Regions from separate parts of the Alteromonas sp. ABV4_515 genome, predicted to be linked through region 3. Evidence: predicted binding sites of a transcription regulator. Region 3 holds the regulator's gene; each other region holds the start of a gene.

Region 1 (10,255 bases), on a different contig from region 3:
GAGACGCCGAAAACGTGCGATTACACATAACCGATATGAAAGCGACCATTGCCACCGTACCCCAGGCGGCAGTAAAGCCGTCGACAATGATGGTGAGGGCAAACAACGTTTTATCAGGACCTACATGGGCCATTAGCGCGAACATCAGATTGCTCGAGGCCATCGCTATACCCGCAATCATTAGGCCGCGATAAATACCGTAGCGCATGGTCATCATGCCGCCCAGAATGGAAAACACAATCGTCACCCACCAGTTAAGCAACTTAGAGTAGCCGCCGATCTCACTCTTGCTGAAACCTAGCTCTATGTAAAACTGCAGGCTCATTCTGCCGAGGAAGGCTTCGCCAATTTTAAACAGAAAAATGAATAACAGCAGTGAAAGCGCCAGGCGGACACCATTTCGTTGAAAGAATTCGCGGAAAGGCTCAGCGATTGTGACAAATAGCCAGGCACCTATTTTTTGCAGGGCCGTTGGGGATGCGCCTTTAGCGCCAAGTACTTTTTCGTAATAGGCCGTTGCTTGTGAAAGTTGCGCTGTGCGATCAACAATCGGTTCTTTGGCAACGAAGGTAAATAACGTGATGCCAGACATGATAGCTGCCAATAGCAGGTAAATATCGTTCCATGCCCAACCTGTCCAGTCTGCGATGAAAAAGGGCAGTGCACCTAATCCACCATAACCTGTCCACCATCCGGCAGTAGCCATAGACGAGCCTGCCGCTAGCTTCTCCCGCTCATTATCCTCAATTATGTCGATTCTGTAGGCATCTATAGCGATGTCTTGCGTTGCTGAACACAGGGCAATAACGAGTCCGAACAAGGCAACATAAAACAGTGACGAGGTGGCGTGTAGTGTACTCATCAGTAAACAACTGCCAATGATACAAAGCTGCATAGCAAGAATCCAACCCCGGCGCTGACCAAGCAGCGGCACCTTCAAGCGATCTAAAAGTGGAGACCAAAGAAAATTAATGGCGTAAACCGCGAATATGCTACCAAACAAGCTGATATCGGTGCGCGACAGCCCTTCGTCCTTTAACCAAGCTGTCATGACTGAGCCTATCATTACCCACGGAAAACCACTGGCGATGCCAAATACAAAGATGCTGAAAAGACGTTTGTCCAGAAAGGACTGAAGAAAGTGCATGATGAAAAAGTCCGTCCGATGGGATAGGGGAGAGGACTATTTGATCACGGATACCAATGTAAAACAACCAAAGGCAGAAATTAGTTTACGGGCGAACACCTGCGCAATCTAGCGGGCAAATTCCTTTACCTTCGAGGAATGCTAAGCAACGATGTAACTCTTCAACTAGCAAAGGATCGGATTTGAGTTTTTCTTCCGTCCAAAAGTGTAGTTGATTGAGTGTGTGCCAGAACACGCGCTCTCGTTCTGTATAAGGCTGATCGAGATCGTAGTTCACTAGACTCCACTCTTCGAGCGTGTCCCAGAAGAAAATGTCTAACTCGGAATGCGGTATAATACTTTGCCAAAAGCCCCGAAGATAAAAGCATAGTTGGTTGGCTTTGGCGTCGACAAAAGACAACAACATAATATTTAGCCTGTTAACTGATTCGCCTGACAGTATAGTCAAAAAAAATTCCATTTTGTGTAAAATCTAGGCAAAAAGAAACAGGTTTATGAAAATAATCAGAAAAAAGTGGGTTGGAAATCGTTACCACCCCAGATGATTAACCCATCCGTAAATCTCTTTGCTTAGGGTACGGCTAAAAATAGTGTCGCTGGAATTGGTAGCTTGGAAGAGCGGAGTAGTAAGCGCTTTATTGCGATAATGCAGTTTTAGCGCCTGTGTCGCAGCCAGCTTTTGTTTGGCTGCGCTATTTGCTGTCCATTGGGTGTTGATGGGGAACTGTAAATCTAGGACCGGGAATTCTGTAGCAGCCAGCTGTGCTGGAATTGCGCCGTTTGCTTCAGATTGTGGCCAGTATGGACTGATCACAACCATGCCATCTGGGGGCGGTAAAATTTCCGCAGACGTTAATGCAATCAGTTGGGCGGCGCTCATGCCCTGACTGATCACGAGTCTAAAGCCTGGGATCGTCTCTATGTGCTGAAAAACTGCGTTTGCTAAAAGCGCGACTACCGAGCGGTTGCTGGCGGGATCGACCATGGCCTCTCTTGCTATTGCCCGTGGGTGCATACTTGTTGCCCCAGACGCCTCAATAATTGCAGGCGCGTTCTCATTGTTTTCACCCGGTTGAGAAGGTTCCATTGCCTGTGAAACCGATGCGCTTACGTCAACTCCCAGCGTTGCTGCTGGCACCACCAACGTGTGCCATCCCCGGTGATTCAATTTAACTGCGAGGGCGCGAGCGTTATTCAGGGTAAGTCCTTGATAGCCAGTATCTGTAAAAATGAGTGCCACGCCGCGACTTAATGACGTTGTTGGTTCACCACTGAAAACCGGCATATCTTCATCGCCAACCAATATGGTTTGATACTCGTCTGGCAGGTATTGATTCCGGATGTCGTCAGCTAACATCGCGCTCTGTAGAGGCAGTGCCAGTAAGCAGGACAAACAAATCAGAAAATGACGCACATTCACTCCGGGTAAAAAATTACTCACGCTCTAAGGCGTATCGGCCGGGGCTGGCGAAATCTAAAGTGTTTCTTATTGCTAAAATGAGAGAAGTAAAAATCTACTCTGATAGTGCAAGTGGTTCAGGCCGGTAGTCCATGAATGGAACATGGGCGGTAAATCGTTGCCATTGGCCAGAGGCTGGATGCTGCAAAATTAACGTTTCTGCATGCAGTTGCAAACGGGGAGCAAGGTCACGTGCTTCGTCGTGGGCGTAAAGTCTGTCACCCAGTATAGGATGCCCAATCGACAGCATGTGTACTCTGAGTTGATGAGAACGCCCCGTCACCGGTAACAGTTCCACCCAGGTTTCATTTTCCAATCGACGGATCACGCGGTAATACGTTAGTGAAGGCTTACCATTCTCATGATCGACTTTCTGCTTAGGACGGTTAGGCCAGTCAACAATCAGAGGTAAAGTCACTTCGCCCTCGTCTTCGGCAATAACACCGTCGACGCGGGCATAATATCGCTTCTTCGTGAGGCGGTCCTGAAACTGCCGGGAAATTTGGCGATGGGCTTCTTTGTTCAGCGCCATCACCATAATGCCAGACGTTGCCATATCTAATCGGTGCACCACCGTGGCGGTAGGTAACACCTTTTGTACCCGACTAATCAGCGCATCTTTGTGCGCGGGTTGAATACCCGTGACACTCAGCAAGCCGCTCTGTTTGTTGGCCACTACGATGTCGTTGTCGTAATGCACCAACGACAGATACGGCGTCATCGGTGGGTTATAGATAAACGGCTTTTTGCCTGGCGGCATACTCATGGGTTGTTTACCACTATACGCAGACCTTCCAGTTGCACCGTGGCCGACTGCAACGCTTTGGTGAGCGCATCACGTTGATGCTCGATAAACGCAATTTCGCTGTCGCGAACAGCCGGGTTTTGCGCTTGTAGATCTTTCAAACGCTGCGCCTCGCCAGTCAATGTGGATTGCATGCTTTCAATGGCATCGTGTTGGATCTGATTCGCTTTTTGCTGTGCCAGAGTGGTCGCTTTTTCAATATGCAGGGTAAGCTGTTGCTGTAGCGCCTGAATCAACTGTTGGGAGATCTTTCTGCCTGCTTTACGTGGATACCCAAAGTCCAGTTCTACCGGTTTGCCGTGGCCGTCAAGGCAAATCAAGAATGGCGTGGCAGGCATAAAGCGGCCTGGCTGCAATGTACGATCAGCATTGGCTTGCAATACAAACAGGGCTTCCAACCAGTAGGCGCCTTTGGGTAGTTCTCTGTCGGCAATAAAACCAACACTCGCTTTACCCATCACGTCGGTTAAGATCATATCAATGGCGTTATGCACCAATGGATGATCCCAACTCAAGAAGTGCACGTGTTCAAGGGTCGTAGCGACGTGGCGGTCATACGTGACTGTCATGCCTTCAGGGTCTAAACCTGGCAGGTGATTCACCATAGACTCCGATGGCGTGAGAATATAGCAGTCGTCGCCTTTGTCTTCCTGGTTTACACCTAGCGAGTTCAGCAGTCGGCCCATGAAGTAAGGCAGGATAGGATCGTCATCCAGTTCTTCAATATCTTCAATTAATCCTTCAACCCGGCCTTCACCAGAAGCGTTTAGTTCAAGCAAGCGGTCGCGGCCCGCATCGAGTTGAGCTTTGAGATCATCATTAAGGGTTTTACTGGCACTAACCAATGCATCAACTTGCGATTCATCTTCAGGGTCAAGACAAGCGCCAACCAGTTGAGCCTGCACTTCTGCAAATACGCCCGAACCTGTAGGGCAGGTGTGTGTGAACGCTTCCAGGCCATCGCGGTACCACTTCAACAGCACTTCCTGGGCGGTGCCTTCCAAATAGGGCACATGGATCTGAATATCTTTGGTTTGGCCGATACGGTCAAGACGACCAATACGTTGCTCCAGCAGATCCGGCGTTAGCGGCAAATCGAAAAGCACCAAGTGGTGAGCGAACTGGAAGTTACGGCCTTCACTACCGATTTCACTACACAGCAAAATTTGCGCACCTTCTTCCGGGTCGGAGAAATAGTGCGCCGCTTTATCACGCTCAACAATACTCATGCCTTCATGGAAAACACTGTGGCGAATACCGCTGCGTGAGCGAATCACTTCACCCAGCTGTTGGGCGGTTATTTTATCCGCACAGATCAGCAGCACTTTGGCAGGGCGTACCGTTGGCAGAAAATCCAGAAGCCAATCTACCCGCGGGTCTGCATCGAACCAACTGTTAACCAGGCTGCTTTGACGCTCTGGGTACAGGGCATCAAACAGTTCGCCACCACAAACAGCACTGTCGTACATTTCCGGTAGTGCCAACGGATAGCTGTTAAGCATACGCACCGGGAAGCCTTCGATACCGGCGCGGCGGTTACGGAACAAAATACGGCCGGTGCCGTGGGTATCAATCAGTTGGCTCAAAATGGCCTGTCGGGTGCTGGGCTCATCAACATCGCCATAACGGGCCAGAATATCCGGTGCTAATGCTGTTAGCTGAGATTTTGCGTCTGCGTTTAACGGCGCGTCGTCGAGCAGTGGCGCAACTGCATCGGCCAATTTGCTATATTCACTTTCTTCTTTGAGGAATTGCTCATAACTGTGGAAGCGGGCAGCGTCGAGCAGACGCAGGCGAGCAAAGTGACTTTCGTGTCCTAGTTGATCGGGTGTTGCGGTAAGCAACAATACGCCAGCCGTAATACCGGCCAGTGCTTCAATGCGTTGGTATTCTTCTGATGGCGAGTCGCTGGACCAGGCAAGGTGGTGGGCTTCGTCAACAACCAGTAAATCCCAGCCTGCATCCAGTGCCTGTTGATGGCGTTTCGGATTGTCGGTTAAGAAGCTAATACTACACAGCACCAGTTGATCGTTTTCAAACGGGTTACCGCCGGATTCATCCAGCGCATCACAGCGACTTTCATCATAAATAGCGAAAGCCAGGTTCACCCGGCGCAGCATTTCAACCAACCACTGATGCACTAGCGAATCTGGCACTACGATCAGCACTCGCTGTGCACGGCCGGTTTTTAACTGACGGTGAATCACCAGCGCCGCTTCGATAGTTTTACCCAGGCCAACCTCGTCGGCCAGAAGAACCCGCGGAGCGTGACGGTTACCCACTTCTGATGCAATGTGTAGCTGGTGAGGAATAAGCTCAATACGCGCACCCGCCAAACCTATGGTACTGGATTGCATATAAGCATGCTGATGCTCTAGCGCTTCTTTGCGCAGTTCAAACCACTTAGGCACATCAGTCTGCATGCTGAACAGACGTTGCTCAGGCTGATTCAGACGGATTTGATGATCCAGAAAGGTTTCTGCCAGCTTAGCGGTTTCTTTGGTGTCTTCCCGCAGGCCGTGATAAATCAGTACACCGTTGTTTTCTTCAACGCGCTGAATCTGCAGTTTCCAGCCTTCTTCGCTGGGCACCACATCGCCTTCTGTGAATGTCAGGCGGGTGAGGGGCGCGTTATCCTTCGTGTAGGTTCGACTTTCGCCGGATGCCGGAAACAGGATTTCCACGGCGCGAAAATCAACACTTAATACCGCGCCAAGACCTAATTCAGACTCGGTATTGCTTAACCAGCGTTGACCTACAGAAAACGTACTAACAGAACTCATAAACTCACCCTTAATTTTAGCGGCCGGTATTGTACTTAACGTACTGTGATGAATAAAGGCAATTGGACCTGTCAGTATAGAAGAATTCCAGGTTTCCGGAGTAGTTCAGGCTTCGATGGAAGTTTCACAAGCGACAGACTAGCTAACAAACTTGTAAAATTGTAGCGATTGGCTACAATTTAGATTGTTTTAGCCTGACTTGAATAAAAGTGTATGAGTAAGCATTCAACCCCTTTGCGTTTAAATGAATCATTAGTCAGCGATGCTAAAGTTATGTCGTCTGTTTATCACCGTTCCACCAACGAGCAGATCGAATACTGGGCGCATATTGGTCAGCTTGTCGAAACAACATTATCTGCATCAGACATTGCTCTGCTACTGGCTGAAAAAGCCGAAGTTACAGTTTCGGTATCAGGAAATCGTACAGCTACTGATGCGGTAGAGTATGAAAAGTCGGATGAGAAATTTGATCCACTGACATTAATGAACACAGTAGCCGAAGATTCACAATCGGGTAGGGTAGCCGCGGCGTTGAAGCAGCGTCAGCATGTTCTTTATGAGCCCGCCGGAGAACCCGGTATGCTCCGTGCGGTTTATCCGAATGGAGAAACTGAAGTCGGTATCTTCAAAAACGGAAAATTCAAAAAACGTAAGCGCGTGTTGTGACCAAAGAAATCATTATTCTGGCTGGTGGCAATGGCGCGGGTAAAAGTACCTTTTACGAACGTTACCTCAGCAAGAGGCAAATCCCGTTTCTTAATGCGGATATATATGCCGCGAAACACTGGCCAGACTCGCCCGAGGCACATAGTTACGAGGCAGCAAAAGCTATTGAGCAGGAACGATCATTGCACCTAAATCTGGGGCTGAGTTTCTGTTTCGAAACTGTGTTTTCCCATCCCTCTAAAATAGACTTCATTGCTAAGGCACGGGCCAGAGGATTTGATGTGCACCTTATCGTAATTCACATTGCCAGCGAACCCGAGGTCAATATGGCCAGGGTGGCGGACAGGAAACGTCGCGGCGGCCATGGTGTGCCTGATGATAAGGTGGCAGCGAGAATACCGCGAACGCTGGAGCATGTTCAGTCAGCACTGGATTTGTGTACGTCAGTGTCTTTCTATGACAATACCTTCATCGATGAGCCTTTTTGCCCTCAGGGCGTTTATAAGAATGGTTCTTTTCATCCTCATCCAGCCTGCCCTCAAACAAAAAGCTGGGTAAATAAGCTTCTGGAACGTTAACCCGTTCCTGTTTATTCAGCGTCTCTGAAACTGGCCGTAACATAATGCCGTGCTAAAAAAATCGCAAAAATAAGTGCTAAATCCTGAAAACTGGATTATGGTGGAATTGAAAGTCGACGCGACACGGAGTAGAGCGTCAGTTCGACAGCGACATCTTCTCCTGCGCGAGACTCTTGATTGCACGTCAGCAATTAGGCGGGCCGGTTATACTCTTGTCGGAGCGAAGGATGCCAAGAAAAAAATCTACAGAAACAAAGATCTACGTTTTAGATACTAACATTCTGCTACACGAACCCCTTGCATTTCTCTCATTCAAAGAAAACGACGTTGTCGTACCAATGACAGTTCTTGAAGAACTGGATTACATTAAAGATAGTAAAAAAGACGTTGCCCGCGATGCCCGGGTGTCTATCCGGTCAATGGAAGATTTGCTCCATGATGCAACGCCGGAAGATATGTTAGCCGGGGTGTCTATGGAAGGGCTGGGCGCGGGTGAGAATAAACCCACTGGTTCGTTATCCATATTTGCCGATCTGAACATGGTGGAATCTCAGCAGGTATTTACCAGCAACGAAAACGATAACCGCATCATTAATGTTGCCCTGCATTTACAGAAAACCTATGCGCCACAACAGGTGGTGCTGGTAACCAAAGATCTCAACATGCGTCTTAAAGCCAAAGGTGCCGGACTAGCCCATGTTGAGGATTACCGTACCGATCAGCTCATTACTGATATTAAGTACCTTTCTAAGGGCTTCCATAAATTTGAAGGTAACTTCTGGGAGAAAGTGAAATCTGTAGAGAGCCGCTCTGAAGGGCGAGATACGATTCACACCCTGCCGCGGAACATCATGGAAGATCCGTACATCAACGAATTCCTGCTGGATGATTCCAAGCATTTTGCCGGTATTATCGAAGGTATTACGTCCGACACGTTGGAAGTACTGGATCTCGGCTACGAGCGTTTGATGAGCCGTCATGCCTGGGGCATTACGCCCAAAAATATCGGTCAGGCCATGGCGCTGCATTCATTGCTCGACCCGCATATTGACCTGTGTATTCTTACCGGCCCGGCGGGTAGCGGTAAAACGCTGCTAGCTCTGGCAGCTGCGCTGGAAATGGTGGTCGAGAAGAACATGTACGATAAAATTATCGTTACCCGTTCAACACCGGAAATTGCAGAATCCATTGGCTTCCTGCCCGGCACTGAGGAAGAGAAAATGGCGCCGTGGCTGGCGGCAATTACCGACTCGCTGGAAGTGCTTCACAAGCATGACGAAAACGCCAAGAGTTCCATGAATTACATCATGGAAAAAGCCAACATTCAGTTTAAATCGGTGAACTTTATGCGTGGTCGCAGCATTCAGAACTCTATTGTTATTCTGGATGAATCGCAGAACTTAACGGCGGCACAGCTTAAAACGATTATCACCCGCTGCGGTGAAGGCACCAAGCTGATTTGTTCTGGTAACTTGGCGCAGATCGACAGTAATTATCTGTCAGCAGTCACGTCCGGTCTCACCTATCTGGTAGAGCGGTTTAAAAACTTCTCAGGAAGTTCCACCATCAATCTGGACGGCGTGGTGCGTTCAAGACTGGCGGAATTTGCTGAGCAGGAATTGTAGTTAAATTAGATGCCTGGTTGTACCTAGTTGCATCGGGCATCGTTCATTGAATCTCCTCGATCGTATACAACCCCTTCGCAATTTCTTTTGCGGACGACTCTGCTATCTCGCCAAATTTAAACTGCGCAGGGCCGGTGGGCTCTATCAACACATAGGTTTTGCCATCAGCTTTCAATGTTGCTTCGCCTTTCTTCGGCGTAAGCGCAATGCCTAACAGTGCATGTTCTGGTAACAACACCAGCACCATGGCCGTATCGGGAAGAAAAGCACGAGCAATCGAAGCAATTAACACTGATTTGCTGTCGCAGTCGCCGCGGTTTTCATTAAGTAGCTGAATGGGCGGCGCAAAGCCAGAACCGTTACTCTGCGCGCGGTTATCAAGCGCATCATATGGAATACTCTGCACCCAGCTCAGTAACAGATTAAAATATTTACGGGCGTCGGCCTGGTTGTCCACTTGTTCATAAAATGCCTGAGAGAGAGGAATGAGCGACTCTGTCATCTCTTTCATGTAACGCACATGGTCGGGCTTTATGGCTTCTTCATTAAAAAGCGGACGATAGCGAGTAAAATAGTGTTTATCGAGATAGTCGTCGTAGGCCTGTTCTTTGGCCTGGGCTAACTGCCCTTGAATGACTTTGAGTTTTTCTTCACTACGGGCTTTTACATTGGTAAGTACAGTGTCACCTTGCTGTCGAATTTTTACGTTGGCATCCCGAGGATCGAACTGACGGGCTACTTTCAACAGCTCTACAGTAACGTAGCGCATGGCTAATTCTGGCCGATAGTTTTTCTGCTCGGTAGGCGCTGTGCTTAATTTGCTCTTGTCTAGGGTGAAGACGATATGCCGGGAGGTTCCTTCGCTGTCTAACCACTTGTATTCAAAACGTTGCCCCTCATCCAAACGACTTTTTTTAAAGTTCAGTTGTTCTGCGACGGCAGCGTCAGCGAATAAAAAAAGCGCGAGACTCAGCAGGAAGCGTATATACATGTTTTAGGCCCGTTTCTTCAACAATAACAGTATGGAATAAAACGGGCGGTTAACAAAGCTAGTGTGTCGTAAACCAGTCTAACTGCTTGTGTAAAGACACCACGGTGCCAACAATAATGAGTGTTGGTGGCTTCATTTCTTCCAGTTGAGGGTGGGCAGTGATGTCGGCAAGCGTACCTGTGATCACCTTTTGTTCGTCCC
Region 2 (10,255 bases), on a different contig from region 3:
TCTCGCCGTAGTATTTATAAGGCCAACCATAGAAGCCGCTTTTTTTCACACTGGTGACATAATCTGGCACCAGGTTGTCACCCAGTTTATCTCGCTCATTAACGGCAGCCCACAATTCGCCGGTAACCGGGTTATAGTCCAGACCATTTGCATTACGCAGCCCGGATGCAAATATTGTCTCATTAGTGCCATCAGGATTTACGGTGAGGACTTTAGCCCGTCGGGCTTCCTTATCCATGCCATGCTCGCCTACATTACTTGATGATCCAATTGTGAGTAGAAACTTCTTCCCAGTGTTATCAACTTCAATGTTGCGGGTCCAATGATGGTTGTATCCGCCGGCGGGGAGTTCATGAACCACAACACCTTTTTGAGAGATGGTTTCTGCGTCCTCAATATAAGGGAACCGCATAATGCTGTCTGAGTTAGCGACATAAAAATTATCGTCGAGAAGGGCCATGCCGAACGGCTGGTTCAGGCTATGGTTAATAAACGTATGGCGCTCATCAGCAACACCATCATCGTTTGTGTCACGTAATAAAGTGATTCTGTCAGCGCTGCCTTTCTCCGCATCGTCAGACTCCGCAACTAAAACATCATCATTAGGGAGTATGTAAATCCAGCGTGGGTGTTTCAGATCAGTAGCAAAAGGCTTCACTTCAAACCCTTGTGGCGCTGTAGGTGTTTTCCCCTCAGGCCAGCCGATCACTTTAGTTCTCCGATCTATTGACTCGGTAGCAAATGGCTCGGGCAAGGGAACGACCTGACCAGGTGCGTAACCGTTTTCAGGCGCAACGGCGACCTGAGCTAAACTGGAAAATGAAAATAGCGTCGAGAGTGATAGTAGGCTGAGTCGAAAGGTCATTATATGCAGCGTCCTGTTCTGAGAATGAACCATTGCTACGTTGTTGTGATTAACAGAGATTGGTGAAAGAACAAGATTTAATGTTTGCCAGCACGTTCAAAGAAGTCTTAAAGCAATAGTGTCGCAGTGCGAAAAATAAAAACGGGAGCCTGATGGCTCCCGTCTATTGTTAAGCACTATGCTGGTTAGCAGACTATATTGACTACCTGGCAAGAAACGCCGTAATTTGCGCTTCTATTCCTGCTCCGTCAATCTGGTGCTCAGCGAACATTTGCTGCTGGGTACCTTGCTGAATGAAGCTGTCTGGCAGACCAAGGTGTAATGTGTGGACAAGCAGCTTATTCGCACTTAAGTACTCGCTGACTGCCGAGCCTGCACCGCCCATAATGCAGCCGTCCTCAAGTGTCACTAGCAGCTCATGGGAAGAGGCAAGTTCGGTGATCATATCGCCATCGATGGGCTTCACAAAACGCATATCCACCACGGTCGCATCGAGCTTTTCAGCCGCTTCCAGCGCGCCGGGCAGCAAAGTACCAAAGTTCAGGATAGCCACCTTTTTGCCTGCTCGAAGCGTACGGGCTTTACCCAGCGTCATCGCTGTCATAACGTCATCGGCGGGCTTACCATTGCCGCTTCCTCGCGGATAACGGACAGCCGCAGGCATATTTGCTTTATGGCCGGTAAACAGCATTTGACGGCATTCGTTTTCATCTGAGGGCGTCATGATTATCATGTTTGGAATGCAGCGTAAGAACGCAATATCAAATGCCCCTTGGTGCGTTGGGCCATCGGCGCCGACCACACCAGCGCGGTCGATAGCGAATAATACCGGTAACTCTTGCAGTGCCACGTCATGAATTAACTGATCGTAACCCCGTTGCAGGAACGACGAGTATATTGCCACAACAGCATTGTAACCTTCTTTCGCCAAGCCGGCGCCAAACGTCACCGCGTGCTGTTCGGCTATTGCGACATCAAAGTATTGATCAGGGAATTGCTGTGAAAACTTCACCATGCCAGACCCTTCACGCATGGCGGGTGTAATCGCCATGAGTTTTGGATCATCCGCAGCCATATCGCACAACCATTGGCCAAAAATCGCCGAGAAAGTAGGGGCTGATGGCGCTGCTTTAGGTAATGCGTTATCCAGCGGATTGAACTTCGGTACCGCGTGATACTTAATTGGGTCTTGTTCTGCTACCGGGTAGCCTTTCCCCTTACGTGTTACCACGTGAAGAATATGAGGGCCCGAAAATTGGCGCATATTACGCAGGGTATCTACCACGGCGTTTACGTCATGGCCATCAATAGGGCCAATGTAGTTAAAGCCAAGCTCTTCGAAAATTGTGCCCGGTACCACCATGCCTTTAATATGCTCTTCCGCACGGCTGGCGAATTCCTTAATTGGCGGTACATTGCTGAGGAGCTTCTTACCACCATCGCGAATTTTATTGAAGAAGTTGCCGGTAAGAAGGCGAGCAAGGTGGCTGTTTAGCGCACCTACGTTTTCCGAAATCGACATTTCGTTATCGTTCAGCACGACCACTAAGTCTTTATTGATATCGCCAGCGTGGTTCAGCGCTTCAAACGCCATACCTGCAGTCATCGCACCATCACCAATTACCGCAACGACTTTACGGTTTTGGCCTTCTTTATCGGCAGCCACAGCCATACCCAGCGCTGCACTGATCGACGTTGAAGAATGCCCAACGGCAAACGTGTCATAGTCACTTTCAGGCGGCCAAGGGAAGGGGTGTAAACCGTCTTTCTGACGAATAGTAGACATTCGCTGTGCGCGGCCCGTCAGGATTTTATGTGGATAGGCCTGGTGACCTACATCCCACAGTAGTCTGTCGAAGGGCGTGTTGTATACGTAGTGCAACGCCACGGTTAACTCAACGGTACCCAAGCCAGAGGCAAAGTGGCCACTGGTTTGACTAACCGAAGTCAGTAAGAACTGTCGAAGTTCGTCTGCTACGGCCCGCAGTTTTTCCTGCGGCAATTTTCTGAGTTCATCCGGAGTCTGTGCCTGCGCCAGAAGAGGGTAGTGCGATAAATCTAAACTCATTGTTCTTTTTTCATTTTGTTGTTTAGCATGAAAATCAGAATGTCCGCTTTACCATTAAATCGGTAAAAGCAGATAACAGCTCGGTATTGTAGGGCAAACTGTCTAATGCTTGAAGTGCACTATCGTGTAGACGGGCTAATTCCGCCTTTGCTTGTGTCATCCCTAACAATGCCGGGAAGGTATTTTTCCCTGCTTCTATATCGGAGCCCTGAGGCTTTCCAATCACAGATGCATCGCCTTCCACGTCTAAAATGTCATCCTGGATCTGAAAGGCAAGACCGATATCGCTGGCGTAACGAATAAGGGCGTTACGGTGCGCAGGGTCGAGTTCTTCAGCCAGTGATGTGATCATTTCGGCGCAAGCCTGCAATAACGCCCCTGTTTTTAAACGGTGCAGGCGCGTTAGTGCGTCGATATCTATGGATTTACCTGTAGACGCCAAATCAATAGCCTGGCCGCCACACATGCCCATATAGCCTGAGGCACGGGCAAGGATGCTAACTAATATAGCGCGCTTATCCTGGGCGAACTTACTCATTGGCGCTTCGGCTAAAATACTAAACGCCATCGTTTGCAGTGCATCGCCAGCGAGAATGGCTGTTGCTTCATCAAACTGTATATGACAAGTGGGTTTTCCGCGGCGGAGATCATCATCATCCATGGCGGGTAAGTCATCATGGGCAAGTGAATAAGCATGAATACATTCAATGGCCATGCTTATTGCAGCTTGATCCTGACCAGGAATATCCAGCGTGTTGCCAATAAGATGAACCAACAGAGGGCGCATGCGCTTACCGCCAGCCAGTAATGAATATTCGATAGCCGCACGAAGTTGCGGGGCGTGGTCAGGTAGTTGTGCTACGTATTGCAGCAGGCTTTCGTCAGTATTTTGTTTAATCTTCTGACGTAAGCTGTCGATATTAATCATGAATTACCTGTAAAACGGGTAGCAGAGGCACCATGGGCGCCGTTAATCAGTCTTCAGATGGGGTGAAGTCAACGAGGCTGTCCTCACCTTGTTCGCGGAGCAGAATTTTGACTTTTTGTTCTGCCTGGGCGAGCGCCTGTTGGCTGAGACGAGATAATTTTACACCACGTTCGAACTTTTCCAATGCTTCATTAAGCGGTAATTCGCCGGATTCCATTTCTGTCACTATGGCTTCAAGTTCCTGCAGCGAGGCTTCGAATGAAGGTTGAGAAGGCGCTTTTTCTTCAGACACGTCAGAGATCCCGTGGGTAACTAATGGTAAACGCGCACATTAACCGAGGGTTTCCGCCGGGTCAATTGGTTTGTCCAATGAGCATGCCGGAAAAAGCGGCTATCCGACTGGTTTCGCTCAGGATACCTGATAATGAGGATTCATCCTGAAAAGTTCATGCTTTGATTATAGAATTCAGAAATCTGGCCGATAGAGTATAAGTCAGCGATGACAGTTTCCGGCAGGTCGAATAAAACAGGTTATAATAAACAAGGTCGTAAACGACCATTCACAACAACCTGCCAACAGCGCTAGTACGAGTTTTTTGAGGAGCAATAAGTGGATTTAGCAACCGTCATTGGCATGTTAGGTGGTATCGGCTTTATTGTCATGGCCATGATCCTCGGTGGAGATCTGTCCATGTTTGTCGATGTCGCCTCGGTGCTCATCGTTTTCTGTGGTTCTATTTTCGTGGTTATGTCCCAGTTCACCCTTGGCCAATTTTTCGGTGCCGGCAAGGTGGCGGGTAAAGCGTTCATGTTTAAAATCGATCCGCCAGATGCGCTTATTGAAAAAATCGTTGAAATGGCAGATGCAGCACGAAAAGGTGGCTTCCTGGCATTGGAAGAAGCAGAAATTGATAACCCTTTTATGCAGAAAGGGGTAGATATGCTTGTAGACGGACACGATATTGAAGTGGTTCGTGAAACGCTGAAAAAAGATATTCTGATGACCACCGAACGGCACGAGTTCGGTGGTTCTATTTTTAAAGGCCTGGCCGACGTTGCCCCTGCCATGGGAATGATTGGTACTTTGGTTGGTTTGGTTGCCATGCTTTCCAACATGGACGACCCGAAGTCTATCGGTCCTGCGATGGCGGTTGCATTGTTAACCACACTTTACGGCGCATTCTTAGCCAACGTAATTTGTCTGCCCATTGCAGCGAAGCTGGAAAACCGCAAAGAAGAAGAAAAGCTGAACCAGTCGTTGATCCTCGATGGTATTGTGGGTATTGCCGATGGCCAGAACCCAAAAGTCATCGAAGGTATTTTGAAAAACTACATTGCTGCCGGTAAGCGCGGCGGTGATGAGGAGTAGGGGCGATGTCTGACGAATGCCCTAAATGTCCTCCTCCCGGTCTACCGGCATGGATGGGGACATTTGCCGACCTGATGTCACTGTTGATGTGTTTCTTCGTACTGCTGTTGTCATTTTCGGAAATGGACGTACTGAAGTTTAAACAAATCGCAGGTTCGATGAAGTTTGCCTTTGGTGTGCAAAATAAAATTGAAGTGAAGGACATCCCTAAAGGAACGAGCGTTATTGCTATGGAGTTCCGTCCAGGCCGCCCTGATCCTACCCCCATTGAAACCATTCAGCAGCAAACCATTGATATGACGCAACCGACCCTGGAGTTTCAGGCCGGTGATGAGGATTCCTCCGGGGGCCGTCAAACCCAACGGGGTGATCAGCGTGGTGGTCAGGCGCAACAAACAGCATCCGATTCTGCCGCATCCTCGTCGCAAAGTTCTGATAAAGAACAAGATAACGAAATGATGAAAAAGGTGGCTGAACAACTGCAGAAAGAAATTGCAGACGGTTCGATTGAAATGGAATCGCTGGGTCAGCAGATCACGATCAGAATTCGTGAGAATGGTTCTTTTTCTGCCGGTTCTGCATTTTTACAGCCTCAGTTCAAACCGGTGCTCAGAAAAATTGGTACGATGCTGGCAGATATGCCGGGAGAAATTGAGATTTCAGGCCACAGTGATGGTCAGCACATAGCGAATGAGTTATATCGTTCAAACTGGGACTTGTCTGCCCAGCGGGCGGTGGCGGTTGCTGAAGAGTTGCGAAATGCGCCAGGCTTTGATGAATCCCGCATGTCGGTAGTAGGGCTTGCAAACACTAAACCGCTGGTGGAAAACGCGGCTACGTCTGACGACAGAGCACGTAATCGCCGGGTAGAGATCAATATCAACCAAGGCAAGCCACTGATTTCAGACCCTATCTCGGTGCTCAACAACAGCGCCAGCGGCGGGGAAGAATAATAAAAGGGGCGCTGTTATGCGCCCCGTGTAATTGCCTCGCGGTAATGCGGTTTCGACAGCAGCAATTGCACCGTCGAAATAGTGCGTTCAAGGAATCCACCTTCACAGTATTTTAAGTAGTAAGTCCACATACGCATAAAACGTTCATCGTAACCGTCCTGCTTTAAGGGGTCTCTTGCATTGATGAATGCCTCGTACCAATCATCCAGGGTTTTAGCGTAGTCCAAGCCGATATCTTGCAAATCGCGAATTGAAAGGTCGCTGTGACGTTTCAGGTAATCATTAATAATGAGTTGCGAGGGCAAGAATCCGCCCGGGAAAATGTATTTCTGAATGAAGTCGACACTGTTGCTGTAGCTTTCGTAGCGGCGGTCATCAATGGTGATAGATTGCAGCAGCATGAGCCCTTCAGGCTTTAGCAGTGAAGCGCATTTACTGAAAAAGTTCCCCAGATAACGTTTGCCCACCGCTTCAATCATTTCGATGGAAACCAATTTATCGTACTGACCCTCAAGGGTTCGGTAATCTTGCTTTAATAAGGTAACCTTGTCGCTCAACCCTTCTTTAATTATCCATTCTTGTGCATACGCAAACTGCTCTTCAGAGATGGTGGTGGTAGTCACGTGGCAACCGTAATGTTTCGCTGCGTAAACGGCTAGCCCTCCCCAGCCCGTGCCGATTTCCATTAAATGTTCACCAGGTTTGAGTTGCAGCTTGTCACAAATGGTTTTCAATTTATGCGTCTGGGCGTCAGATAGCGATGCGTTGGGATCTGGGTAGATAGCAGATGAATACATCATTGACTGGTCGAGAAAGCGGGTATAGAGCTTGTTGCCCAAATCGTAATGGGCTTCAATATTCTTCTTCGCCTGAATTTCCGTATTGCGGCGGAGAAAATGCTGCACCTTCTGAAAAGGTAGCATGAACAAACGGTATTTCTGTTCCCATTTATCCAGCATTGGTAGGTTACGAGCAAAGATACGAATGACCGACGTAAGATCGCTGCTTGTCCACAAGCCATCGGTGTACGTTTCGCCCGCTGCAACGCTACCACCAAATAATAATTGACGGTAAGCTTTCACATTCAGAATGTTTACGTCTGCTTTCAAATCGTGTGACGGGTTACCGAATTCACCCACTGTCGTGCCGTTTTCCTGAATGGTCATGTGACCTTCAGGTAAAATCGACAGCACTTTTAAAAAAGCTGCGCGACAGGCGCGGTCTATACCGCTGGCTTCCTGCTCAAAAATAAACGCTGATTCACCGTGTGACATTATCTCGGTTCCTGGCTGTTAGGGTGATCGTATATTGGTGTGCGTTTGATGAATAACTTCAACGCCTGCCAATAAATCCCCACCACTGTTTTTATTGTCATACTAGGTATACGTCTAAGCATAATGCGCAGGTTAGTATTATCTAATGAAATTCTTTTCATATTCAGACCAGCGGTAAAATCCTTTTCTTTTCGATGGCACGCCATTACCAGGTTGAAATGTGCATCGGGCTGCCTAATTGTCCATTTATAAGTCATGTCCAGTGGGTTAAACGGCGACACATGGAAGGCTTTCTCGGTATCTTCCTGGGTTTCCATATCAACTAAATAGTAATGTCGTTCATTCCACGGCGTATTGCTGACTTCAGCGAGCATATGCGTGAAGCGATTGTGCTCAGGACTTCTTAAAAAGTAAAAATTTACCGGGCTAAAATAAATGCCTAAAGTGCGAAGTTGACCAAAAAAGAAAACCTCACCATCGAGCTTTTTACCCTGATTAAGCGCCGTCATTTTTTGGCGTATCGCTTCATCTAACGGCACTGATGGCTCACCGTAATAATCATCGCGATGGAAACTGAGCCAGCCACGTTTGCCGATAGAAAAATGTCTCAGTGTATGACTCAGGGAATCAATTTCAGACAATTTCAACCAGAACAAGTATATATCGTAGTCGAATTTGTGCTGAGTGGGGCGAAACCGTTGGTGAAAAACTTTGCCCTGGTAGATCGCACTTTCCATGTCGCTGGGTTTTACGTTCACAGCGAAGCCCCAAAACGTTCGCAGACATCCAATGCGCTGCGCACGCCGTCTTCATGAAAGCCGTTGTACCAGTATGCGCCACAAAAATGTAAGCCATCAATGCCACAGATTTCAGCGCGTCGACGCTGTGCGGCTACCATGCTGCCGCTGAACTGAGGGTGGGCATACGAATATTGTCGTAAGATTTTTGTTTCATCAATGGCATCTGTGTTGTTCAGCGTTACACAGAATGTGACCGGCGCATTGTCAAATCGCTGTAGAATATTCATGTCGTAGGTAACTGAGGCCGGCGCATGATGCTCATCCGGTGTTTCTTTTAAATGGTAATTCCAACTCGCCCAAGCCAGCTTTCTGTCGGGTAATTGTGTGGTATCGAGGTGAAGCACCACATCATTACTGGAATAAGGAATAGCGCCAAGTATCGCTTGTTGTGCATCGGTAGGCGCATCTAGCATACGCAATGCCTGATCCGAGTGACACGCAAAAATTACTTCATCAAAAACGTTGCTTTCCCGGCCTTCAATACATACCTCCCAGCCTGCTTCTATTTTTTTTACTTTGTAGACCGCTGACGACAGGTGAATTTTATCTTCGTAGCCTTTAGTGATGCCAGGGATATAACTGTGAGAACCGCCAATCAATGTGTACCACTGAGGGCGATTGTTGACACTGAGCAGGCCATGGTTATTGAAAAACTGCAAAAAGAAGGCGAGGGGAAACTGTTTGGTTTGCTCAAGGCTGGCAGACCAAATAGCCGCGCACATGGGCAAAATATAGAGGTTAGCAAACTCGTCACTTAGGCCAAGCGATTGAATGTATTCAAACAACGTGGTGGTAAAATCTTCTTCGCGCGCTTCTTCATGACGTGCTTTACAAGCTTTATTAAATTTGAGGATGTCGCGAACTAGGCGCCAGAAACGGGGGCGGAAAAGATTGCGGCGCTGGGCAAACAGCGTGTTCAAATTGTTACCGTTGTACTCAAGACCGGATTTTTCACTATGCACCGAAAAGCTCATTTCAGTAGGCTGACGTGACACGCCCAGCTTATCCATGAGTTTGATGAAATTTGGGTAGGTCCAGTCATTAAATACGATAAAGCCGGTGTCGACCTGGTAAGCACGCCCCTTCACTTTGATTTCTTTAGTGGCGGTATGGCCACCTATATAATCGTTAATATCAAATACGGCTACATCATGCTGTTTGTGTAGCAGGTGAGCGCAAGTCAGTCCCGAAATGCCGCTGCCAATAATTGCAATTCGCCGTTGCATATTAAAACCCTTATTACTGCTGTTGCCTCATTTTTAAAGACAACCATCTTTGAATACCTGTGGGAAGATTGTGCAATGTACGCATGATCCAACCGAATCCCGTAGGGAAAAACAGGCTGTGTTTTTGTTTTTCTATTCCTTCAAGTAATGCTTTCGCCGCTTCGTCAGCGGTTATTTTCATCGGCATATCGAAGTCGTTTTTATCAGTAAGTGGCGTTTCCACAAATCCCGGCGAGACAGATTGCACAAGAATGCCCTTATGCGCTAAGTCCACTTCCAGGCTTTTAGTAAAGTAATGCACTGCTGCCTTACTCGCACCGTAGGCTTCAGTACGTGTAAACGGCACCAACCGCGCCATGCTGTCGACAATGACCAGTTGGTCGCCAGCTTTGAATTTAGGCAGTAACGCGTCGACGCTGTGAATAATGCCAAAAAAGTTGATTTCGAAAACCCGACGAAACATCTCGGGCTGGAAATCGTTAATGTCGACATATTCGCAGTTGCCGGCATTGAGCACAGCAATATCAAATGACAGTTCCGCAATGGCCGACTTTGTTGCTGCCAAATCCGTTAAATCAAACTGAGTTGTTGTTATCTTACTGTTTTTACTGAGTTCTGCCAGTGCATCTTCATTTCGTCCACAAGCGATCACGTGGTAGCCCGCAGACGCCGCATGCAGCGCAAACGCTTTACCTATACCGGATGTGGCACCAGTAACAAGAATAGTTTTCATGAGGCTAACCTTTGTTTAATTTTTTTAATAATCCAACTA
Region 3 (10,255 bases):
TGCAGCAGGTACCGGAAGCCGATGTCATCGTAACCAACCCGACCCACTATTCTGTTGCGCTGAAATACGATGACAACGGCGGCCGTGCGCCGGTGGTAGTGGCCAAAGGTATCGAAGAATTAGCCATGCATATTCGAAAAATTGGTGACGCTCACGACGTTCCCATTGTGCCTTCGCCCATGCTAACCCGGGCGATTTACTACTCAACCGAAGTCGATCACGAAATCCCTCACAAACTGTTTATGGCGGTTGCTCAGGTACTGGCGTACGTTTATCAACTGCGGGCATTCAAAGCGGGTAAAGGTAAGCGCCCGAAACCGCTGAAGAAAGACCTGCCTATACCACCGGAACTCCGGCGCTAAAGCTGGAGTATGGTAGCGAATAGCGAGGAAAATTATCAGACAAAGTTTTTATCCGGCAATGTTGTTATCGACGAGATTAATAGCGTCGCGGCTTTTATCCTTAGCCTGATATAGAGCTCTATCGATAGCCTCTAATTCTTCTGCCATCGTTCCTGGCCCTGTAATGTACCCAATCCCACCGGAAACGGTGAGAGGGTCTAATGCGTAGGGAAGTTTTTCACCAGCGGCTTTCAAGGCCGCTCTAAACTTATCTGTAGCAATGCGAGCCTCCGTCACATTGGTATCAGGGAAAATCAGCAAAAATTCCTCACCGCCGATCCTGCCCGCAATATCACTTTTTCTGAAATTGTCTCTAACCAGAGCACCAAACTTGCGTAAAACCTCATCACCTGCGGCGTGACCAAAGTTGTCGTTCACCTGTTTAAATAAATCAATATCGAGTAAAGCGACAGTAAGTTTTTTTCCGGTAACCTCTGCAATACCTGCCTGTTCCTCCAATAGTTTTAAGGTATGCTGACGGTTAAGCAGAGAAGTGAGGCTGTCAGTCATCGCAATTTGTTCCAACTTATACTGATACCTGGCGCGCTTTTTCTGCAAAATAACAAGTACTACGCAAAGGATTGAGAGTAAAATCAGCGCTGAAATCATAAAAAATCCTCGCTGACGCTCTGTTTTTATCCGCAACTCCTGCGCTTTCGTTACTGATCTGAGAGCAGCATTTTCCTGATTTTTCTTATTGACGTCGAAGAGAGTTTGCAGTTTAAACAGCTTGTCTGCACTGATTTCGTTCAAGCGTTTTATCTGTTTTCTGCGTGCGTCATCAAGTAATTGATAAGCCTGGCTGTAATTGCCTAATGCCGCCTGAATTCTCGATTCCAGCAATCGAAATTCAATCATTTCTTTCGGTGTGGTTGAGGCGAAAAGAGGCTCTGCACCGGTAAGAGTGTCAAGCGCAGCCTCGAAGTTACCGGTGTGATAATGGGCTTTTGATAAGCCCCTTAAAATGTCACCGCGATACTGTTCATGGGGCAGAGTGCCCTGGATCAACACCAAATTTTGGTATACGTCCAAGGCTTCTGCAAAGGCTTTCTTTTTCATTAATCTATCAGCATCGAGCAGTTGTAATTTCACTTGCGCATTTTTATCTGGCAATTCCTGAGCAATTGTCATTGCTTTATCAAAGTATTGCCGTCCAGCGGTCTCGTTGTTCGTTGCGAAGTGAGATAAAGCCAGTTTATGTAAAAGGTTTAGCTGATTGATCCGGTTGTTTTTCGTGATGGCAAAATCAAGCGCCTCCTTCAAATAGGGGACAGCATTGTCGTACTGCTCAGCTTCCTGAAACACCGTTGCGATAAGGCCTGCTATGTGAGCAGGCGGAATTTGCGTGACATTTTCCGAGGCAATCCTGTGCGCAACAATGAGCTTGGTCAGTGCCGACTCGCGATTTTGCAATGATTGCTGAATCAATCCCTCCGTCATCAATGCACCAATATGTAACTGGATGATGTTATTCTCTTGCGCCCACTCGTTAACGATAGCAACATACTGCAATGCCAGTACCTGACGTGCTGTTTTTTCATAAAGTAACGATTTTTGCAGCAACAAACGGTGATAGAGCAGTGGCTCATTGATTTGATTTACATTGGTAAGTCCCAGCTCCAACAGCGACTCTGAGCGCTCAAAATCCCCCAGCTTCATATAAAAGTATGACAGCAGATATTGAATGGTGGCTGGCGTATATTCAGGTTGCACATCATCAAGCATCTCTTCGAGGCCTAAAACGGTCTCCTTCGGATTCTGATGAAAAGATTTTATGACGCGGATAACCTCATCATTGGGAGCAGAAACTTGTGCCGATGCAGCATGAGTAGAATAAGACATCAATATCAGACTGATTGCCGTGACAACATGAAGAAAAGTGCCAATAGATGCAATACGTCGCTGTTTTAACTGGTATTCCGGCACACAATGTCCTGAACAAATCTTATCCACATTAACTATAGTTCAAAAACTCGAAACAGGCGCGCATTAGTAAACATTTTCAAACTGGCACAGTAGTTGAAATACTCACTACAGACGCAATTGAAGTGTCAATTTTCTGTTAGCGAGAGCAATTATTATGCAGTTATCCGCCTACCTGCAGCGGTTCGACAAGAACCAGTTTCAAAATATCACCAGTGGTCTGGGTGCGCCTGTCGTATTACTGGCGATTATGGGCATGGTTATTCTTCCCATGCCGCCATTTCTACTCGATGTGCTGTTCAGCTTTAATATTGCGTTGAGTCTGGTGATCATCCTCGTTGCCGTGTTCACCCAAAAGCCGGTGGATTTTGGTATTTTTCCGCTGGTTTTGCTTATTGCTACGGTATTAAGGCTTGCGCTTAATGTGGCATCTACACGGGTTGTTCTGCTGTACGGCCATGAAGGTGGCGATGCTGCGGGAAAAGTGATCGAAGCGTTTGGTGCGGTGGTTATTGGCGGTAACTATGCAGTGGGGGTTGTCGTATTCGCTATTCTTCTGATCATTAACTTCAAAGTGGTTACCGCGGGTGCAGGTCGAATCTCAGAAGTGAGCGCCCGCTTTACCCTTGATGCCATGCCCGGTAAACAAATGGCCATTGACGCCGATTTGAATGCTGGCTATATCGACCAGGATCAGGCCCGTAAACGTCGTGAGGAAATCACCGCCGAGGCCGACTTTTATGGTTCTATGGACGGTGCGTCTAAATTTGTAAAAGGTGATGCGGTTGCTGGCTTATTCATCATGCTGATTAACATCGTAGGTGGATTATTTATCGGCATGATTCAGCACGACCTCGCGTTTGGCGATGCCATGGAGGTGTATACCATTTTGACTATCGGTGATGGCCTGGTAGCACAAATACCTTCTCTGCTGCTTTCAGTGGCCACCGCCATTATTGTGACTCGTGAAAACGAAACCCAGGAGATGGGTAAAGAAATCCGTACCCAATTGGGCAACCCTCAGGCGCTGTATATTGCCTCTGCGGTGCTGTTTGTCATGGGCATTGTGCCAGGTATGCCGCATATCGCATTTCTGGGCTTTTCTGCCATAGCGGGTGGCTATGCCTACTGGCAAGGTGTGCAGGCGAAGAAAGAAGCCGAAAAACCAAAAGTTCCAGCGAAGACAGAGGCGGGGGTCGATCATCCGGTTCCAGAGGCTAAAGAACTCGGTTGGGACGACGTACAGCAGGTCGATACTATCGGACTGGAAGTGGGCTACCGGCTTATTCCGTTAGTCGATAAATCCCAGGGCGGCGAACTGCTCACCCGAATCAAGGGCGTACGTAAAAAGCTCTCTCAGGAACTTGGCTTTCTGGTACCGCCGGTACACATTCGCGATAATCTGGATCTCGACCCCAATGCTTATACCATTGCGATGTTGGGTGTCACCATTGGCGATGCGCAAATCAGTCACGATGAAGAACTCGCCATTAATCCTGGACAGGTATTCGGTAAACTCGAAGGGCGCGCAACCAAAGATCCTGCCTTCGGTTTAGACGCAGTGTGGATTAGGCCGAACCAGCGTGAACATGCACAAACACTCGGTTATACCGTTGTTGACGCTGCTACCGTAGTGGCAACGCATCTAAGCCAGCTGCTGAGTAACAATGCTTATCAACTTCTCGGCCATGAAGAAACTCAGCAACTACTGGATATGCTGGCTAAGTCTAGTCCGAAACTGGTCGAAGGGCTGGTGCCTGACATTCTACAACTCAGTACCGTGGTGAAAGTGCTGCAGACACTGTTATTTGAAGGTGTGCCTATTCGAGATATGCGTACCATTGTTCAGACGTTGACTGAGTACGGCCCGCGTAGTCAGGACCCAGATGTACTGGTGTCTGCGGTGCGTATTGCGCTAAAACGTCTCATCGTTCAGGAAATCAGCCAAGGCGCCAAAGAAGTGCCCGTCATAACTCTGGCACCAGAGTTGGAACAGATGTTGCACCAGTCTCTTCAGGCAGGGGGAGAAGATGGCGCCGGTATCGAACCAGGACTCGCAGATCGTCTCCAACAATCCTTGCAACAGGCCGCACAACAACAAGAGCTAGAAGGCGAGCCTGCAGTACTCCTGACGTCAGGTATGTTGCGACCTGTGCTGTCACGCTTCCTTAAATATTCGGTAGCTGGCTTGCATGTGTTGTCGTACCAGGAAATACCTGACGACAAGCAAATTAAAATTGTCAGCTCTGTCGGTCAATAATCTGACACTGGGTGAGTGAAGAGGTTGAGATGAAAATCAGACGTTTTTTTGGCAAAGATATGCGGGAAGCGTTAAGCCAGGTAAAAGCCGAATTGGGCAGTGATGCCGTCATTATGTCGAACCGTAAAGTGGCCGATGGTATTGAGCTGGTGGCTGCTTACGATAAAGAACCTGAGGCAAAACTTAACCTGAACACGCGCCATGACAACAAAGCATCCGCGGGCCAGCAAAAGGCCACGCCGAGCCTGAGCGAAATTATTGGTGATGATGGTCCTGACAACCTCCGTGCATTATTAGAAAAGCAGGCTGCCGAGCGAAACGCAGCGGCTGACGCTGCTACGCAGCAAAACGCACCGCGCCAGGTTCAGCCTCATTCCCAGCGCGACCTTGCTCAGCCTCAATATCAATCACAGCCTAAGGCACAAGCTCAGCCACATTCCCAGCGCCCACAGCAGCAAACTGCACAGCAAGACAATGATGTATTTTCTTTTGCTGATGTATTTAATCACGGGCGCAACAACACTGCACCAGCTTCACAAATGAGCCCTGACTTCGAAGCTGCGCCTTCTCAGCAGGCACCTTCGAGTAACGCGCAGGGCAATAGTGAACTGGATGCCATCAAAGAGGAATTGGCGTCTTTACGTAATGTGCTGCAATATCAGGTGGCCGACCTGATGGAAGCGAAGAAAAAGCGTCAGCGACCCGTTCACAGCTACCTGATGCAATGCCTCACTGGCATGGGGTTAAGCGTTGCGCTGGCTGAACAGTTAGTACATTACACGCCTTCACAGTACACCGAGCGTGAAGCGTGGATTTATTTGTTGAACCTGTTGGCTAACCGTCTGAACGTTTCGGGTAACGATATTCTTACGCAAACCGGTGTTGTTGCACTGGTCGGTCCAACTGGCACGGGCAAAACCACTACCGTTGCAAAGCTTGCTGCACGTTATGCACAAAAGTACGGGGCAGAGCAGGTAGCGATGATCACCATCGATACCTATCGGATTGCAGCTTATGAACAGCTGGCGACTTACGGCAAAATTATTGGCTGTACTACCCGAAAAGCACAAAGTAGCGAAGAATTAGCTGAACAACTCTTTCAGTTACGTCATAAACGTCTAATATTAATAGATACAGCAGGTTTTAGTCAGCGAGATAGCCGATTAATTCAACAACTTGGTCAGTTTAGCAACGGTCAAATGCAACCTGTACGTAAATACCTGGTTGCGCAAGCTAATACCCAATATCCTGCTCTGCAGCGCATTATTGCAGCGTATAATTCGGTTAAACTCGACGGCTGTATCTTCACTAAAATTGATGAGTGCTACAGTTTGGGTGAGGTATTAAGCGTTGCTGTTGAGCAGCAGCTACCGGTGAGTTATGTGACCGATGGCCAGCAGGTGCCTGAAGATATTAAAGTTGCTGATGCGAAATCTCTCGTATCTGCAGCGGCAAAGCTTTATAAAAAGTACGGTTTGAATCATACTAAGCATAATCATGAAGTTAATTCAGTTAAGGCAGTATGATCGAAGATCAAGCGAGTAGCTTACGAAAGATGAATCAATCACGCCTCATTAAGGTTATAGCCGTCACCGGCGGTAAGGGTGGTGTGGGTAAAACCAACATCACACTGAATACGGCCATCGCCATGGCAAAGCAAGGCAAACGGGTGATGGTGCTCGACGCCGACCTTGGCCTGGCTAACGTCGATGTTATGCTCGGACTGCGAGTAGAGAAGAACCTTTCTCATGTGCTGTCTGGCGAATGCACCCTCGACGATGTGCTGGTAACCGGCCCCCATGGCATCAAAATCGCACCGGCAACGTCGGGTACGCAGGCAATGACAGAATTGTCGCCTACCGAGCATGCAGGTCTAATTCGTGCGTTCAGTGAATTGCGCTCGCAAATCGACGTGCTCATTGTCGATACTGCAGCGGGTATTTCCGATATGGTGCTGAGTTTCTCCCGGGCGTCTCAGGATATTATGGTCGTGGTGTGCGACGAACCCACCTCGCTCACTGATGCCTATGCGTTAATTAAAATTCTAAATCGGGAACACGGTGTTTTTCGGTTTAAAATTGTTGCCAACATGGTGCGGGACATACGTGAAGGACAGGAGCTTTTCAGTAAATTATCAAAAGTCACTGGGCGTTTCCTTGATGTGGCGCTTGAACTGGTGGCTACCGTCCCCTTCGACGAGAATATTCGTCGAGCGGTAAGAAAGCAGACAGCCATCGTTGATGCTTTCCCAGGCTCGCCTGCCGCCGTAGCCATTAGTCAATTGGCGACCAAAGCGGCTAATTGGCCGGTTCCTGCCCAGCCAGGCGGACATCTCGAATTTTTCATCGAACAACTGGTAGCTAAACAAGCGGTAGGAAACCAACGTTGAACAGTAAAGCAGCAGCTTACCGACAACAGAATGACACTGCACAGTTGGTAGAGCGACATGCACCATTGGTTAAACGCATAGCCCATCATTTGATGGCCCGTTTACCTGCCAGTGTGCTTGTGGACGACCTGATACAGTCTGGCATGATCGGATTGCTGGAAGCTGCGAAAAATTTTGACGGTTCGAAGGGCGCCAGTTTTGAGACGTTTGCGGGTATTCGTATTCGCGGTGCCATGCTGGATGAAATTCGAAAAGGTGACTGGACTCCCCGTTCAGTGCACAAGAATAGCCGCGCAATCACAGAAGCTATCTCTTTAGTTGAAAGAGAAACAGGAAGAGATGCGCGCGATGTTGAAATAGCTGCTAAGCTAAATGTCAGCATTAATGATTATCATCAAATGCTTAACGAGGTTAATGCCGGAAAATTAATCGGTATCGAAGATCTCGGTGTATCTGAAGATGTGATCACAACAGAACAAAGTAAGGGTAATGACTCACCGTTAGAAGATCTTATGCAAGGCGCCTTTCAGAAAGCGCTGGCATACGCTATAACAACATTACCCGAGCGGGAAGCGATTGTATTGTCTCTGTACTATGACGAGGAACTGAACCTACGTGAAATAGGTGAAGTGCTCGACGTGAGTGAGTCCAGAGTCAGTCAAATTCACAGCCAAGCCATGTTAAAACTAAAAGCACGAATGCAATCCTGGCAGGCTGAAGAATAGCGCACACCAATATTAATAACGATTTACTATCCTTCACCGGAGGCTATTTTGGACAAGAGCATGAAAATTCTCGTGGTAGACGATTTTTCTACGATGAGACGAATCATAAAAAACCTGCTTAAAGATCTTGGATTTTCCAATATTCAGGAAGCTGACGATGGTAGTACAGCTTTGCCTATGCTCCAGCAAGGCGACTTCGACTTTGTCGTGACTGACTGGAACATGCCGGGAATGCAAGGGATCGATCTTCTTAGAGCTATCCGTGCTGACGACAAACTTAAACACTTACCAGTGCTCATGGTGACTGCAGAAGCGAAGAAAGAGCAAATTGTTGCTGCTGCACAAGCTGGCGTAAATGGATACGTGGTGAAACCATTTACAGCAGCTACACTAAAAGAGAAATTAGACAAAATCTTTCAGCGTTTAGGCTAACTTAGCAGCACCTGCCAGAGAAGAGGATTACTGGATGTCACCCATTAAAAAAGTCCCTATTTCGCTAGAAGAGGCGAAGCAACTGGTTAGTTATCTAGAGCAAGGGGATGATGAATCCGCCAATGCTCTGTTGGAGGCAGTATCAGCCAAGGAATCTGTGGAGCTCTTTGCCGAGGTTGGCAAGCTTACCCGTCAGCTCCATGATGCATTAAACACATTTCAATTAGACGAGCGCATCGCAGGCTTAGCCAACGATGATATTCCCGATGCGCAGACTCGTCTGAATTACGTCATCGAAGAAACAGAGAAAGCCGCCAACACCACAATGGATGCTGTCGAGTCATGCATGCCTATTGCGGAATCTCTGGCAGAGCGTATCGGCGCAATTGAGCCTGAATGGCAGAAACTCATGACCCGTCAAATCGAGCTAGGTGAGTTTAAGTCGTTGTGTTTGGAAATTGACTCCCTGTTTAAAGACGCATCTCAGGATTCGACTAAACTTAATAGTCTGTTAACCGAAGTGTTGATGGCACAAGGTTATCAGGATCTCACGGGGCAGGTTATTCGACGTGTAATCGATCTTGTGAAAGAAGTAGAAGATAGCTTGGTGAATATGTTGACTGTGTTTGGTGAAGCTGGTCAGCCTAAAGATAAAACACCCACCAAGAAGCCAGATGCGATTGAGGCAGAAGGCCCAATTCTTGATGCTGAAAAACGTGACGATGTTGTACAGGGTCAAGACGATGTGGATGACCTTCTATCAAGCCTTGGTTTTTAGGGGAGCGAATGAATGTCGTTTGAAGTTGATGAGGATATACTACAGGACTTTCTGGTTGAGGCTGGTGAGATCCTTGAACAATTACAGGAACAGCTGGTCGACCTGGAAAACAACCCGGAAGATGCTGACCTCCTCAACGCTATCTTCCGTGGGTATCACACTGTAAAAGGTGGTGCTGGTTTTCTTTCTCTAACCGAACTGGTAGAGATTTGTCACGGTGCAGAAAACGTCTTTGACGTGATGCGCAACGGTCAGCGCACGCTAACACCTGAACTTATGGATGTTATTCTCCAAGCCACGGATGTGGTTGTTGAGATGTTTGAACGTGTTAAAGCCCGCGAACCATTAGAGGCCGCAGACACAGCACTGGTCGATACCCTCCATAAACTCAGTAAGCCTGAATCCGCAGACGAAAATATTTTCGGCGATGTTTCAGCCGCAGCGCCGGTAGTTGAGGCGCCTGTCGAAGAAGAACCAGAACTCATTGTTGAAGAAACGCCTGTTGCACCCGAAGCTACTGCTGTGGCATCTGGCGACAGTGGTATTGAAGATATCTCAGAAGATGAGTTTGAAGCCTTGCTGGACCAATTACATGGTTCAGGTGCGCCTGGTCGTCCTGCTGAATCTGCAGCATCACCGGCCCCGGCAGCGCCAGCGGCACCTGCAGCGGGTGGCGATGGTGAAGATATCACCGATGATGAATTTGAAGCTCTACTTGATGAGCTTCACGGCAAAGGGCAGTTTAAAGGGCCATCAGATGCTGCGCCAGCACCGGCAGTCGCACCCGTTGAGCCGGCCGCAGATAGCGGTGACGACGAAATCACTGATGACGAATTTGAAGCCTTACTTGATCAATTGCATGGTAAAGGTCAAGGGCCTGCAGGTGGCGTCGAAGTAGACAATACTGCGACCAAAGCAGTTCAGGCCGCGAAAGCAGAACAGAGTAAGGCAGCAGAGCCGCCTAAGGCAGCTACACCGCCTCCGGCCGCCAAACCGGCGGAACCGGCGAAGCCTGCGACACCTGCTAAACCGGCAGCGGCCAGTAAACCTGCGCCTGCTGCTAAAGCCGCGCCAGCCAAGAAAGAAGAGAAGGCACCGCAAGCTGAAACCACTGTACGGGTTGATACCAAACGCCTCGATCAGATAATGAATATGGTGGGCGAGTTGGTGTTGGTGCGAAACCGCTTACTTAGCCTTGGCATCACCACAAACGATGAAGACATGTCGAAGGCCATTGCCAACCTCGACGTTGTAACGGGTGACTTACAAGGCGCGGTAATGAAAACCCGCATGCAGCCCATCAAGAAGGTTTTCGGTCGTTTCCCTCGGGTTGTACGTGACCTCGCC

The links. Region 3 encodes FliA, which starts transcription of late flagellar genes. Its sites were predicted from a motif close to CTAAAGNTNNNNNNNNNNNNGCCGATA; they were not measured.
Positions count from the first base shown of each region.
Region 1: a site for FliA is predicted at 2,600-2,626, ahead of ACXAGX_RS16585 (DUF3530 family protein). Genes of this name have one in related genera too.
Region 2: a site for FliA is predicted at 4,319-4,345, ahead of pomA (flagellar motor protein PomA). Genes of this name have one in related genera too.

Region 1 is NZ_JBSWWZ010000007.1:41,309-51,563, forward strand. Features, by position in the region: gene ACXAGX_RS16575 (AmpG family muropeptide MFS transporter) at 1-1,147, opposite strand, end outside; gene ACXAGX_RS16580 (hypothetical protein) at 1,233-1,595, opposite strand; gene ACXAGX_RS16585 (DUF3530 family protein) at 1,677-2,561, opposite strand; gene ACXAGX_RS16590 (pseudouridine synthase) at 2,662-3,372, opposite strand; gene rapA (RNA polymerase-associated protein RapA) at 3,369-6,194, opposite strand; gene ACXAGX_RS16600 (TA system antitoxin ParD family protein) at 6,408-6,860, shown strand; gene ACXAGX_RS16605 (ATPase) at 6,857-7,438, shown strand; gene ACXAGX_RS16610 (PhoH family protein) at 7,666-9,063, shown strand; gene ACXAGX_RS16615 (hypothetical protein) at 9,107-10,054, opposite strand; gene cysG (siroheme synthase CysG) at 10,113-10,255, opposite strand, start outside.
Region 2 is NZ_JBSWWZ010000002.1:724,525-734,779, forward strand. Features, by position in the region: gene ACXAGX_RS07525 (PQQ-dependent sugar dehydrogenase) at 1-865, opposite strand, end outside; gene dxs (1-deoxy-D-xylulose-5-phosphate synthase) at 1,068-2,933, opposite strand; gene ACXAGX_RS07535 (farnesyl diphosphate synthase) at 2,968-3,858, opposite strand; gene xseB (exodeoxyribonuclease VII small subunit) at 3,908-4,153, opposite strand; gene pomA (flagellar motor protein PomA) at 4,472-5,230, shown strand; gene ACXAGX_RS07550 (flagellar motor protein MotB) at 5,236-6,183, shown strand; gene ACXAGX_RS07555 (class I SAM-dependent methyltransferase) at 6,198-7,457, opposite strand; gene ACXAGX_RS07560 (DUF1365 domain-containing protein) at 7,457-8,194, opposite strand; gene ACXAGX_RS07565 (NAD(P)/FAD-dependent oxidoreductase) at 8,212-9,483, opposite strand; gene ACXAGX_RS07570 (SDR family NAD(P)-dependent oxidoreductase) at 9,497-10,216, opposite strand; gene ACXAGX_RS07575 (nuclear transport factor 2 family protein) at 10,213-10,255, opposite strand, start outside.
Region 3 is NZ_JBSWWZ010000003.1:322,984-333,238, reverse strand. Features, by position in the region: gene flhB (flagellar biosynthesis protein FlhB) at 1-362, shown strand, start outside; gene ACXAGX_RS09215 (diguanylate cyclase) at 411-2,327, opposite strand; gene flhA (flagellar biosynthesis protein FlhA) at 2,482-4,584, shown strand; gene flhF (flagellar biosynthesis protein FlhF) at 4,614-6,110, shown strand; gene ACXAGX_RS09200 (MinD/ParA family protein) at 6,107-6,973, shown strand; gene ACXAGX_RS09195 (RNA polymerase sigma factor FliA) at 6,970-7,698, shown strand; gene cheY (chemotaxis response regulator CheY) at 7,747-8,130, shown strand; gene ACXAGX_RS09185 (protein phosphatase CheZ) at 8,165-8,908, shown strand; gene ACXAGX_RS09180 (chemotaxis protein CheA) at 8,921-10,255, shown strand, end outside.